DNA from 3 places in the Lederbergia graminis genome. Region 3 is predicted to be linked to each of the others. Evidence: predicted binding sites of a transcription regulator. Region 3 holds the regulator's gene; each other region holds the start of a gene.
The links. Region 3 encodes Rex, which represses fermentation and respiration genes when NADH is low (regulators of the CRP and FNR family bind a similar motif). Its sites were predicted from a motif close to TTGTGAAATATTTCACAA; they were not measured.
Positions count from the first base shown of each region.

Region 1: ACFPM4_RS11960 (cytochrome c oxidase subunit 2A) is a predicted target of Rex. The motif match lies at 1,320-1,337, and genes of this name have one in related genera.
Region 2: ACFPM4_RS20120 (cytochrome ubiquinol oxidase subunit I) is a predicted target of Rex. The motif match lies at 1,263-1,280, and genes of this name have one in related genera.

Region 1 covers NZ_JBHSMC010000014.1:376,367-379,652, reverse strand. Annotated here, with positions in the region: gene ACFPM4_RS11970 (cbb3-type cytochrome c oxidase subunit I) at 1-600, opposite strand, end outside; gene ACFPM4_RS11965 (cytochrome c oxidase subunit II) at 628-1,089, opposite strand; gene ACFPM4_RS11960 (cytochrome c oxidase subunit 2A) at 1,107-1,259, opposite strand; gene cyoE (heme o synthase) at 1,397-2,302, opposite strand; gene ACFPM4_RS11950 (anaerobic sulfatase maturase) at 2,499-3,286, shown strand, end outside.
Region 2 covers NZ_JBHSMC010000045.1:51,193-54,478, reverse strand. Annotated here, with positions in the region: partial or broken gene ACFPM4_RS20130 (NAD(P)H-dependent oxidoreductase) at 1-95, opposite strand, end outside; gene ACFPM4_RS20125 (SMI1/KNR4 family protein) at 394-903, opposite strand; gene ACFPM4_RS20120 (cytochrome ubiquinol oxidase subunit I) at 1,333-2,679, shown strand; gene ACFPM4_RS20115 (cytochrome d ubiquinol oxidase subunit II) at 2,676-3,286, shown strand, end outside.
Region 3 covers NZ_JBHSMC010000003.1:5,603-8,888, reverse strand. Annotated here, with positions in the region: gene ACFPM4_RS04565 (YdiK family protein) at 1-75, shown strand, start outside; gene tatC (twin-arginine translocase subunit TatC) at 113-865, opposite strand; gene ACFPM4_RS04555 (twin-arginine translocase TatA/TatE family subunit) at 880-1,074, opposite strand; gene ACFPM4_RS04550 (redox-sensing transcriptional repressor Rex) at 1,141-1,803, opposite strand; gene moaC (cyclic pyranopterin monophosphate synthase MoaC) at 1,830-2,330, opposite strand; gene ACFPM4_RS04540 (ABC-F family ATP-binding cassette domain-containing protein) at 2,455-3,286, shown strand, end outside.

The sequences.
Region 1 (3,286 bases), on a different contig from region 3:
TTCAATGGCAACTGGTACACTTCCAAAGAATAATAGGACAAATACACCTGTTGCAAAGAATGCAAGAATAGGTAGGTGTTGACCACGGTGATTTTTACGCCAATTTGCTACGTTAATAAATGCACCAAATGCACACATCCACACCCCTAAAACAATAAATACAAGACCTACATAATATATCGGGGATGCAGCCATTGGTGGATAAAATGTGTATAACACACTTGCTTCATTCGTAATAATTGGAATGACTGCCAATACAAATCCTACGAGTTTCATACTAAAGCCAATCCAAGCCATCTTTCTTACTTTCGGAAGCAAACCACCTAACGTATGAGAAAGACCCGCATAGAAATACCCGATCGTAAAGAATGCTGTTAAGACTAACACTAATAATAATCCGTGCGCCGTAAGTACTTGATAATAATTAAGCCATGTTGGTAATTCCAGAAGTCCTGCGCGGTTCAAACCTTGAAGAAGTCCTAAAATCCCCCCAACTAGCAGGGCTGCAAATGCTACAAATAAGTATGATTTCGATAATCTTGCGTCCTCTGGATTAATCCCCAATGCTTTATTCGCCTTCTGTGTAAAAGTTTGTTTCATTGCTGTTTCCAACTTTACTCCCCTCCTTTATTTGACTGTTATCGTTGTACTCATCATTTGGTGACCAGCACCACAGTACTCATTACATAACACTAAATATTCACCTGGCTTATCAAACTTTTGCGTAATTTTCTGAATATACCCTGGCATCACCATCGCATTTACATTTGTTTCTGCTATCTGAAAGCCATGAACAACATCCTTTGACGTCAATGTAAAATGAACAGTGGAGCCTGCAGGTACCTCGATATTACCTGGATTAAAATTAAATACCTCTAATGTCATCACAACTTCGTATTCATTTTCACCAATTTGTGTAATGCCAGGATTATCAAATGGTGCCGTCTCATCCACTTTTTGTGGATCAATCGTTTCTTTATGACTCGGTGGTCCCATTCCTTCCACAAACGTTTGATAACCTGTTAATAACATGAACCCGATAATCATACCGAAGCTCAGGATTAACCATATCTCTTCTGCACGATGCATCTTCACTTAGATCCCCCCTATACTCTCGCCATATATAGGCCATAAATAATAAGATAAGTAATGAATATAACTGCCCCAACAACTCCTACGGAAAAAATCGTTCCCTTCACTGTAGTGGAGCTCTCATCTGCTTTAACATCCTTAACACGGTCAACTTTTGAATCTGCCATAAAAAAATCAACCTCCCTATTCGTAATCATCCTCATCTTAATTGATAAAGATTCTCACGAATGTGAGCCACGTCACAAAACGATATGTAAAAACAAAAAAAGCTATCCTCCTAAAAGAGAATAGCTTTTCCAAGCAACTAGAATATTGGCAATGTCACAATAATCATCATTAAAAAGAGAACAAATAAATAGTTAACAGAGTAAATGAAATTCCAATCAGCCCATCTTCGTTCATCTTTCATAAAAAATCCATAAACGCTGAGAATTATCCACATAACTGTTAACAATGTCGCAATGACAACAAATACAACTCCTAATTCATTTAGAAGCAAGAACGGAATTGGCAGTAAGCAAAGTATATAGGCGAAAGTATGACGCTTAGCGACATCGATGCCACGGACCACTGGTAGCATTGCTACTTTCGCCGCTTTGTATTCTTCAAATTTTCGTATCGCAATCACATACGTATGAGGCATTTGCCAAATAAATAATAGAATAAACAACACAATTGGCACTAGCTGAAAGGAAGATTCAATAGCTGCCCAACCAATCATTGGTGTTACTGCGCCGGAAACACTACCAATAATTGTATTGAACGTATATCTCCGTTTCGACCAGATGGTATATGGTACAACATATGTGAACCAACCTATAAAGGCATAAATCGTTGCTTCCATTGTCGTGAATAATAACATAATAAATCCAATAATAGTTAACACGATAGATAACGTTAAAACGGTTTTTAATGAAATATTCCCAGTAACAGTTGGCCGACTTTTTGTCCTATCCATTACTGTATCAATATCGACGTCATACCAGTTATTAAAAACAAGTGCTCCTGCGATTACTAATAAACTTCCTACAGTTGTTAATAAAAATAAATCTATATTTTCTACGAAAGATACTTCATTAAAATATAGTGCTAACCAAAACCCCGTAATGACAGGGAAAACATTAAATATTAATACGGGACCTTTAAATAGCAATTTCACATCTGAAAAAATAGTAGATTTTTGTTGAGTAACGGATAAAGTAGTTTTCATCACCCTATCCTCCTTTATAACATGCTATATAAATATCATAGTATATGAATCTATAAAAGTCATTGGAATCCAACGTTTCCCAGTCACTTCCTCTTCGTACTATTCAAACATTTTTCACAAATAGTGACGTTTATCACAAACTTCATTCTTATAACCCCTTACAATGATATTAATATTGTGATAAGGAAGCGATACGATGGAAGCCGGTTGTATGATCAACCCAAATAGTAATATTAGTGTGATGTGGAAAACAGTTTCTGAGGATTGTAATTTAGCTTGTGATTATTGTTATTACAGCACATGTGGTGGAAAACCAGGGAAACAGATTAAAAAAATAGATGTTAACGTATTAGAGAAATTTATAAAAGAATATATGGCTATTACTAGAGGAGTAGTTTCATTTGCTTGGCAAGGTGGCGAACCATTGCTTGCAGGCCTAAACTTTTTTGAAAACGTAGTTGCTCTCCAAGCAAAAAATGCACCCGCAAATACGATAATTAGTAATGGTTTGCAAACAAATGGAACATTGATTAATGATCGTTTTGCTGCGTTCTTTAAAAAATACAACTTTTTAATTGGCGTAAGTTTGGACGGCCCTAGAGAAATACATAATCTTCGTCGAGTATATTCTCACGGAAAAGGTAGTTTTGACCAAGTAATGAAAGGTATACAGCACTTACGAAACAATCGAGTGGAGTTTAACATCCTTACGGTCATTCATAAAGATAATGTTCATCGAGTCAAAGATTTATTCGAGTTTTATGAACAAGAAAACTTTGATTTCGTCCAGTTCATCCCTTGCATGGACTTTCATTCGCAGCGAATTGATCAGCCTGGTGTATACGAAATAACACCTAAACAATATGGAGATTTCCTCTGTGAGGCTTTTGATTACTGGTATAATGACGGGAATCCCAAAATGTCGATCCGTTTTTTTGATAATATGCTGAGTATATATGTCAATCGTGAAGCAGAGCTATGCAC
Region 2 (3,286 bases), on a different contig from region 3:
TTTGAGTAAACACCACCACGAGCATTTAAGAAAATTACTTTCTTATCCGTCATTAGTGGAATCAAGTTGCTTTCCGCATCATATTTAAAGGAAAATCCTGCAGCATAAAGTTTCCTATCAAAGTGTCTATTGGGACTTTATCTCAGGGATGGGATGGTAGAACAAAATCTCGGAATCTCTATTTTTTCCGTCGCAAAAAAAAGTGGATCACCAACACATAAAAGCCATTCCTATCAAAAGCCCAGCCATCATCTGGAAACTAGGAATCATATACCAAAAAAAACAAATGCAAAACCCACGCAGCAAAACAAATGTTCCACTACATAAAATACAGTGCCAGGCACCGGCACGATTCAGAATAGTTTCGAAGTTGTGTGGGTGCCAGGCACCCAATTAAAGTTCGGCAGTATATATGGGCCACCACCAGAACTTTGCTCCTTGGCATGTAACGAATCTATCAAACCATAATTCAAAACTCATTTCTAAGGGCTTTGCGTCTTCAAATTGTTCAATATGACCTTTCCAAAAGAGGTAATTCTTCTTATTTTGTGATACTAGTTTTGAATTAATCACTAAATTATCTTGATAAATATAGGCAATATCATAGCATCCTTCAAATTCATCATATAGGTTATGATTGTATTCAATTATTTGATCTAAACTATAAAGTTCAATTTCGCCGCCATAATTTATATCATCAAATAGTCGACATCCATTGCTTATCTTTAGAAATTCTATATAATCATCAGGTAATAGGAAACCCGTTTGTTTTTCAAAATTTGAAATATCTAAATCACTTGCAGGTGGATGGAAAGTACAAGTTGCATTGAATACATGTCCTTCCTCTGTTTGAACGTTGATTACATTACTATTCTCATTCAATCTCTTTCTTAAAGAATACAAGGTCCGCTTAACTATACTTCCATCGTAAACCATATACTAACTCTCCCTTTGTGAGGATAATTGTATAAACTATTCGACGTATAGAAGGAATTATCCTCTCTTTGGTGCCAGGCACCAACACAATTCAGAATAGTTTCGGAGATGTTTGGGTGCCAGGCACCGGCACGATTCAGAATAGTTCCGAAGTTGTGTGGGTGCCAGGCACCCACACAAAGGCACCCACACAAAAACACCCACACAACTCCAAACACATCTCCACCTACATTTGAAAAATTGTCATATGTTACATGATTCATTGTGGCTTTTAGGAGGTATAATGTGAGTAAGTGATGTTGTTGAAGGGATTCGTATCATAAAGTTTGTTCAATGTTTCACTAACCACTAACCACTAATCACTAATTAGTAGTTTTAAAGGAGGAGGGATCTCGCTTGTTTTTTGATGATCCGGTTTTATCTAGTCGTCTATTAACATTACTTACGCTTTCGTTCCATATCATTTATGCGACGATCGGGGTCGGCGTACCGCTTATGATTATGATTGCGCAATGGATTGGAATAAAGAAAAATGATGATCATTATATATTGATGGCTCGCCGTTGGGCACGTGGGTTTGTCGTTACTGTTGCAGTTGGGGTTGTAACGGGAACAGCAATGGGGCTACAACTGTCCTTACTATGGCCTAATTTCATGGAGCTTGCAGGTAACATTATTGCGTTACCACTATTTATGGAAGTCTTTGCTTTCTTCTTTGAAGCGATTTTCTTAGGAATTTACGTTTACACGTGGGATCGATTCGAAGATCAGCGTAAACACTTCTTATTATTAATACCAGTTGCATTAGGTGCAGCTGCTTCCGCGTTATTTATTACGATCGTCAACTCCTTTATGAATTCACCAGAAGGATTCGACATCATCAATGGACAGCTTGCGAATGCAAATCCAATTGCGGCGATGTTTACTGCTTCCATGCCGACGAAAGTGTCACACGTTATCGCAACAGCCTTTATGACAGCTGCATTTATGCTTGCATCTATCGCGGCTTTCAAATTAATCAAAGGCTCAAACCATGTGTACCATAAAAAGGCACTTCATTTAACAATGAAAATTGGTCTTGTATTCTCGATTGCTGCAGCGTTAATTGGTGACTTCTCTGGTAAATATTTAGCAGAGCATCAACCAGAAAAATTAGCAGCTGCAGAATGGCATTTTGTTACAGAAGAAGGGGCACCTTTGCTTTTATATGGTATTTTAGATGAAAATAATGAGGCACAATATGCAATTAAAATTCCGCTTGCCTTAAGTATTTTAGCGCATGGTTTACCAAATGCGGAGGTAACTGGTTTAGATCAATTCCCGAAAGAGGAAATTCCGCCACTCATTATCCATTACTTCTTCGATGTGATGGTGACAATCGGTGGTTTAATGATACTTCTAGCGCTAGCCTATGTTATCGGTACAAAACGAGGCTGGAATTTTGTCAAAGCAAAATGGTATCGTTGGTTAATTGTGCTTAGTGGACCTCTATCGTTTCTTGCCATTGAAGCTGGTTGGTGGATGGCCGAAGTTGGTCGTCAGCCGTGGATTTTACGAGGCATTATGACAGTTGAAGAGGCGGCAACAACAAGTGATCATGTTGGCTTAATGTTCGTCCTATTTGCCATCCTCTACTTAATTTTAGGTATAGGAACTGTCGTTGTGCTCCGCCGTATCTTTAAAAATAGTCCAGTAGAACGTGAACTGGAACAATTATCATCACAAGGTGGTGAGCGACAATGAATTTAGAGATTCTAGGAATTTCAGTACTTTGGACGTTCCTGTTCGGTTACGTTCTGCTTGGTGCCATTGACTTTGGAGCAGGATTTTTCAATGCGTACGGTATTTTGACGGGTAAACAACGTATTTTATCAAAAGTAATTCAGCGTTACCTGTCGCCTGTTTGGGAAGTGACGAATGTGTTTTTCGTCTTCTTCTTTGTTGGTATCGTTGGATTTTTCCCGAAAAGCGCGTTCTACTATGGAACGATTCTGCTTGTGCCAGCGAGTATCGCGATTATCTTAATGGTTATTCGTGGTTCATACTACGCTTTTGAAGCATATGGAACAAAGGGACATAAAGGCTATGCATTTATGTATGGGATCTCAGGTATATTGATTCCCGCTTCCCTGGCGATCGTGCTTGCGATTGCCCAAGGTGGCTTTGTTTCCATGGTCGATGGTAAACCTGTGCTAGATTATTGGGAGCTGTTCACTAATCCGTTACCGTGGAGCGTCGTCGTCTTAGCAATTGTCGCTGTTCTTTATATATCTGCCGTATTCCTTACTTGGTACGCAAATAAAGCAGGGGACAATGCAGCATCCGAATTGATGCGAAAATATGCGTTAGT
Region 3 (3,286 bases):
ACATTTGACTTTGGAGCAGGATTCCGATTAATCGCGATACACTTTAAGTTGAAAAACATGAAGAAGAACCAATAAAAAAAGCAGGTAGATTCAAATGATGAATCTTCCTGCTTTATTTTTGTATATTATTTTCAACCTCTAACTCTGCCGCTCTCGCCTTTCTATAGCCGATCCGCGATATCCAAATACTAATTTCATATAGTAAACATAAAGGGACGGTGACCATTAAATGAGAAATAACATCTGGCGGAGTAATAATCGCTGCAATGACTAGCAATACAAAATAGGCATACTTTCTAATCTTAGCTAAAAACATCGGCGTAATAATCCCTAGTCTAGTTAGAAAGAGAATGACAACCGGCAACTGAAAGAGCAATCCAAATGGAATCGTAATTTGAAAGAGAAATTGAAAGTATTCGTTAATTCCTATAGTTGATTGAATGCTCATTTCATTCGAAAGATCGAGCATAAATTTAATCAAAAATGGAAAGAGAACAAAATAAGAAAATGCCAAGCCCCCGAGAAAAAGAAGAACAGAAACAGGAATATAAGATAAAGTCACTCTTCGTTCCTTTTCCAGTAGACCAGGGCTGACGAATGACCATAGTTGATATAATACAACAGGAGATGTAATAATTAGTGCGATCACAAATGTCATATTCATATAAACTTTAAAAGGGTCTGTAACACGAAACGCATTCATTGTAAGTTCCTCAGCTACGTCCGCATTTTGGATAAAGTTTATAATCGGTTCTACGACGAGGAAGCCTACAATAACTGCTAACACGAAGAAAACGACTATCGTCATTAGCCGTTTTCTTAATTCTTCTATATGGTCAAGAAAAGTCATTTCTTTCTGATTCATAACTGTTCATCCTATCATTTGTCGGCGTCTTTTTTATTATCCTTTACTGGATCTACGTCATCTGCCAGACCTGCTGTTGCATTTTTAAATTCACGTAACGTTTTACCGGCAGCCTTGCCTAATTCCGGTAATTTTTTTGGGCCAAAAATCAGTAATGCTACAATAGCAATAATAACGACACTACCTGGACCGATAGCTCCTAATACCATTTGCGCCCACCTCCTTAATAGTTATAGTTTAACGGATTACATGTAATTTTGCTATTGACAATTTGCTTATTCTTGTGAACTTTCCGTGTCAGGATTCGGATAATTTTTCAAGAAATAGATAAGAGATTGTAGTTCTACTGCTAAATCGATGTGATGAACACGAACAGAAGGTGGTACAGATAATCTTGCTGGTGTAAAGTTAAGGATGCCTTTCACCTCAGTATCCTTCAAACGATCAGTAATTTGTTGTGCTGCATTGACCGGAACCGTTAAGATAACCGCAGTAATTTCTTCTTCGTTTAAACGTTGCTCTAATTCCTTCATATCATATACTGGTACATCACCGATATTAGTACCAATTTTCGATGGATCTACTTCAAATGCCATCGCTATTTTCGTACTGTTATTTTTAAGGAAATTATAGTTCAAAAACGCAGTACCTAAATTACCTACACCAATTAGCGCTACTTTCGTTATTTCATCTTGATCCAATGTTTTACTAAAAAATGATAGTAGATAGTTTACATTATACCCATAACCTTTTTTTCCAAGCGCACCAAAATAAGAAAAGTCTCTCCTAATCGTTGCAGAATCTACTTTTACAGCTTCACTTAGCTCTGCGGACGAAACACGCTGTTTTCCAGAAGCGTGGAGATTCTTGATAAACCTATAATATAATGGCAGCCGTTTTGCTGTCGCTTGTGGTATTTTCATTGTTTCTTCGCTCATCTTTTTACCTCCGCACAAATGCTAAATTATATCTCAACATCATTTCGTTTAAAATCCTTCCCTTTAGTTCCACCTGATTTTTCCAGGAGAAAGGTTGGACCAATAATCATTCCTTTATCTATTGCTTTACACATATCGTATACCGTTAAAGCCGCCGTAGAAACAGCTGTTAATGCTTCCATTTCTACTCCCGTATTTCCAATTGTCTTAACGGTAGCGAATATTTCTAGTTTCCACTTATTATGTGGTTGTTCTTTCCAGTTAAAAGAAATATCGATCCCCTTTAATGGAATTGGATGACACATAGGTATAATATCCCATGTTTTTTTAGCTGCCATAATTCCCGCTACTTGAGCGACAGCAAGTACATCCCCTTTTTTTATTTGGTTTGATTGTATATGTTCATATATAAGTTCATTTACTTCAATACTAGATTGCGCTTTTGCAATTCTAACCGTTTCGGGCTTATCACTTACATCCACCATTTTCGCCCGACCCTCTTCATTAAAATGTGTCAAATTACTCACGGACAGCCCCCCTTGTAATATCATACACTATTTTTTCCGACATGTCTTATTGTTCTCACTTTCCATGATTGAAGTTTGCAGCATATATACGGTAAACTAACTATGAAACTAGAGGTGAAATAATATGATGTTGTTACAAATTCAACAACTAACAAAATACTTTGGAGCAGAATTAATATTATCCAATATAAAACTTGAAATACAAACAAATGACCGCATTGCCCTAGTTGGGCGTAATGGTGCTGGTAAATCTACTTTATTAAAAATAATCGCAGGCCACCTTTCCTATGACTCTGGTCAGATAGTCAAGCCGAAAGATGTAACAATTGATTATTTAGCACAAAACACTGGACTTGAATCAAAATTATCTATTTGGGATGAAATGCTATCTGTTTTTGCGAAAGTAAGAGAAATGGAAAAAGAAATTCGCCAAATAGAGCTTGATCTAGCAACCGTAAGTGAAAGCGAAGCAGCAAAATTGCTACATGAATACGATAGACTCCAAGTGAAATTTAAAGAAATTGGAGGATATCAATACGAATCCGATATTCGCTCTGTATTACATGGTTTGCGCTTTTATGAAAAAGATTGTTCTACACTCATTTCTACTTTAAGTGGTGGGCAAAAAACGAGATTAGCATTGGCGAAACTTTTACTAACGAAACCTGATTTGTTAATACTGGACGAACCGACGAACCATTTAGATATTGAGACCCTTTCCTGGTTAGAGCAATATTTAGCAAATTATTCTGGTGCCGTATTAATCGTTTCACATGATCGCTATTTTCTCGATAAAGTAGTTACACAAGTGTATGAACTATCTAGAACGGAAATAAAGAAATTTCATGGTAACTACAGCAAATACTTAGACCAAAAAGCCGAATTGTATGAACGAGAAATGAAGCAATTTGAGAAACAACAAGAAGAAGTTGCGAAATTACAAGACTTCATTCAGC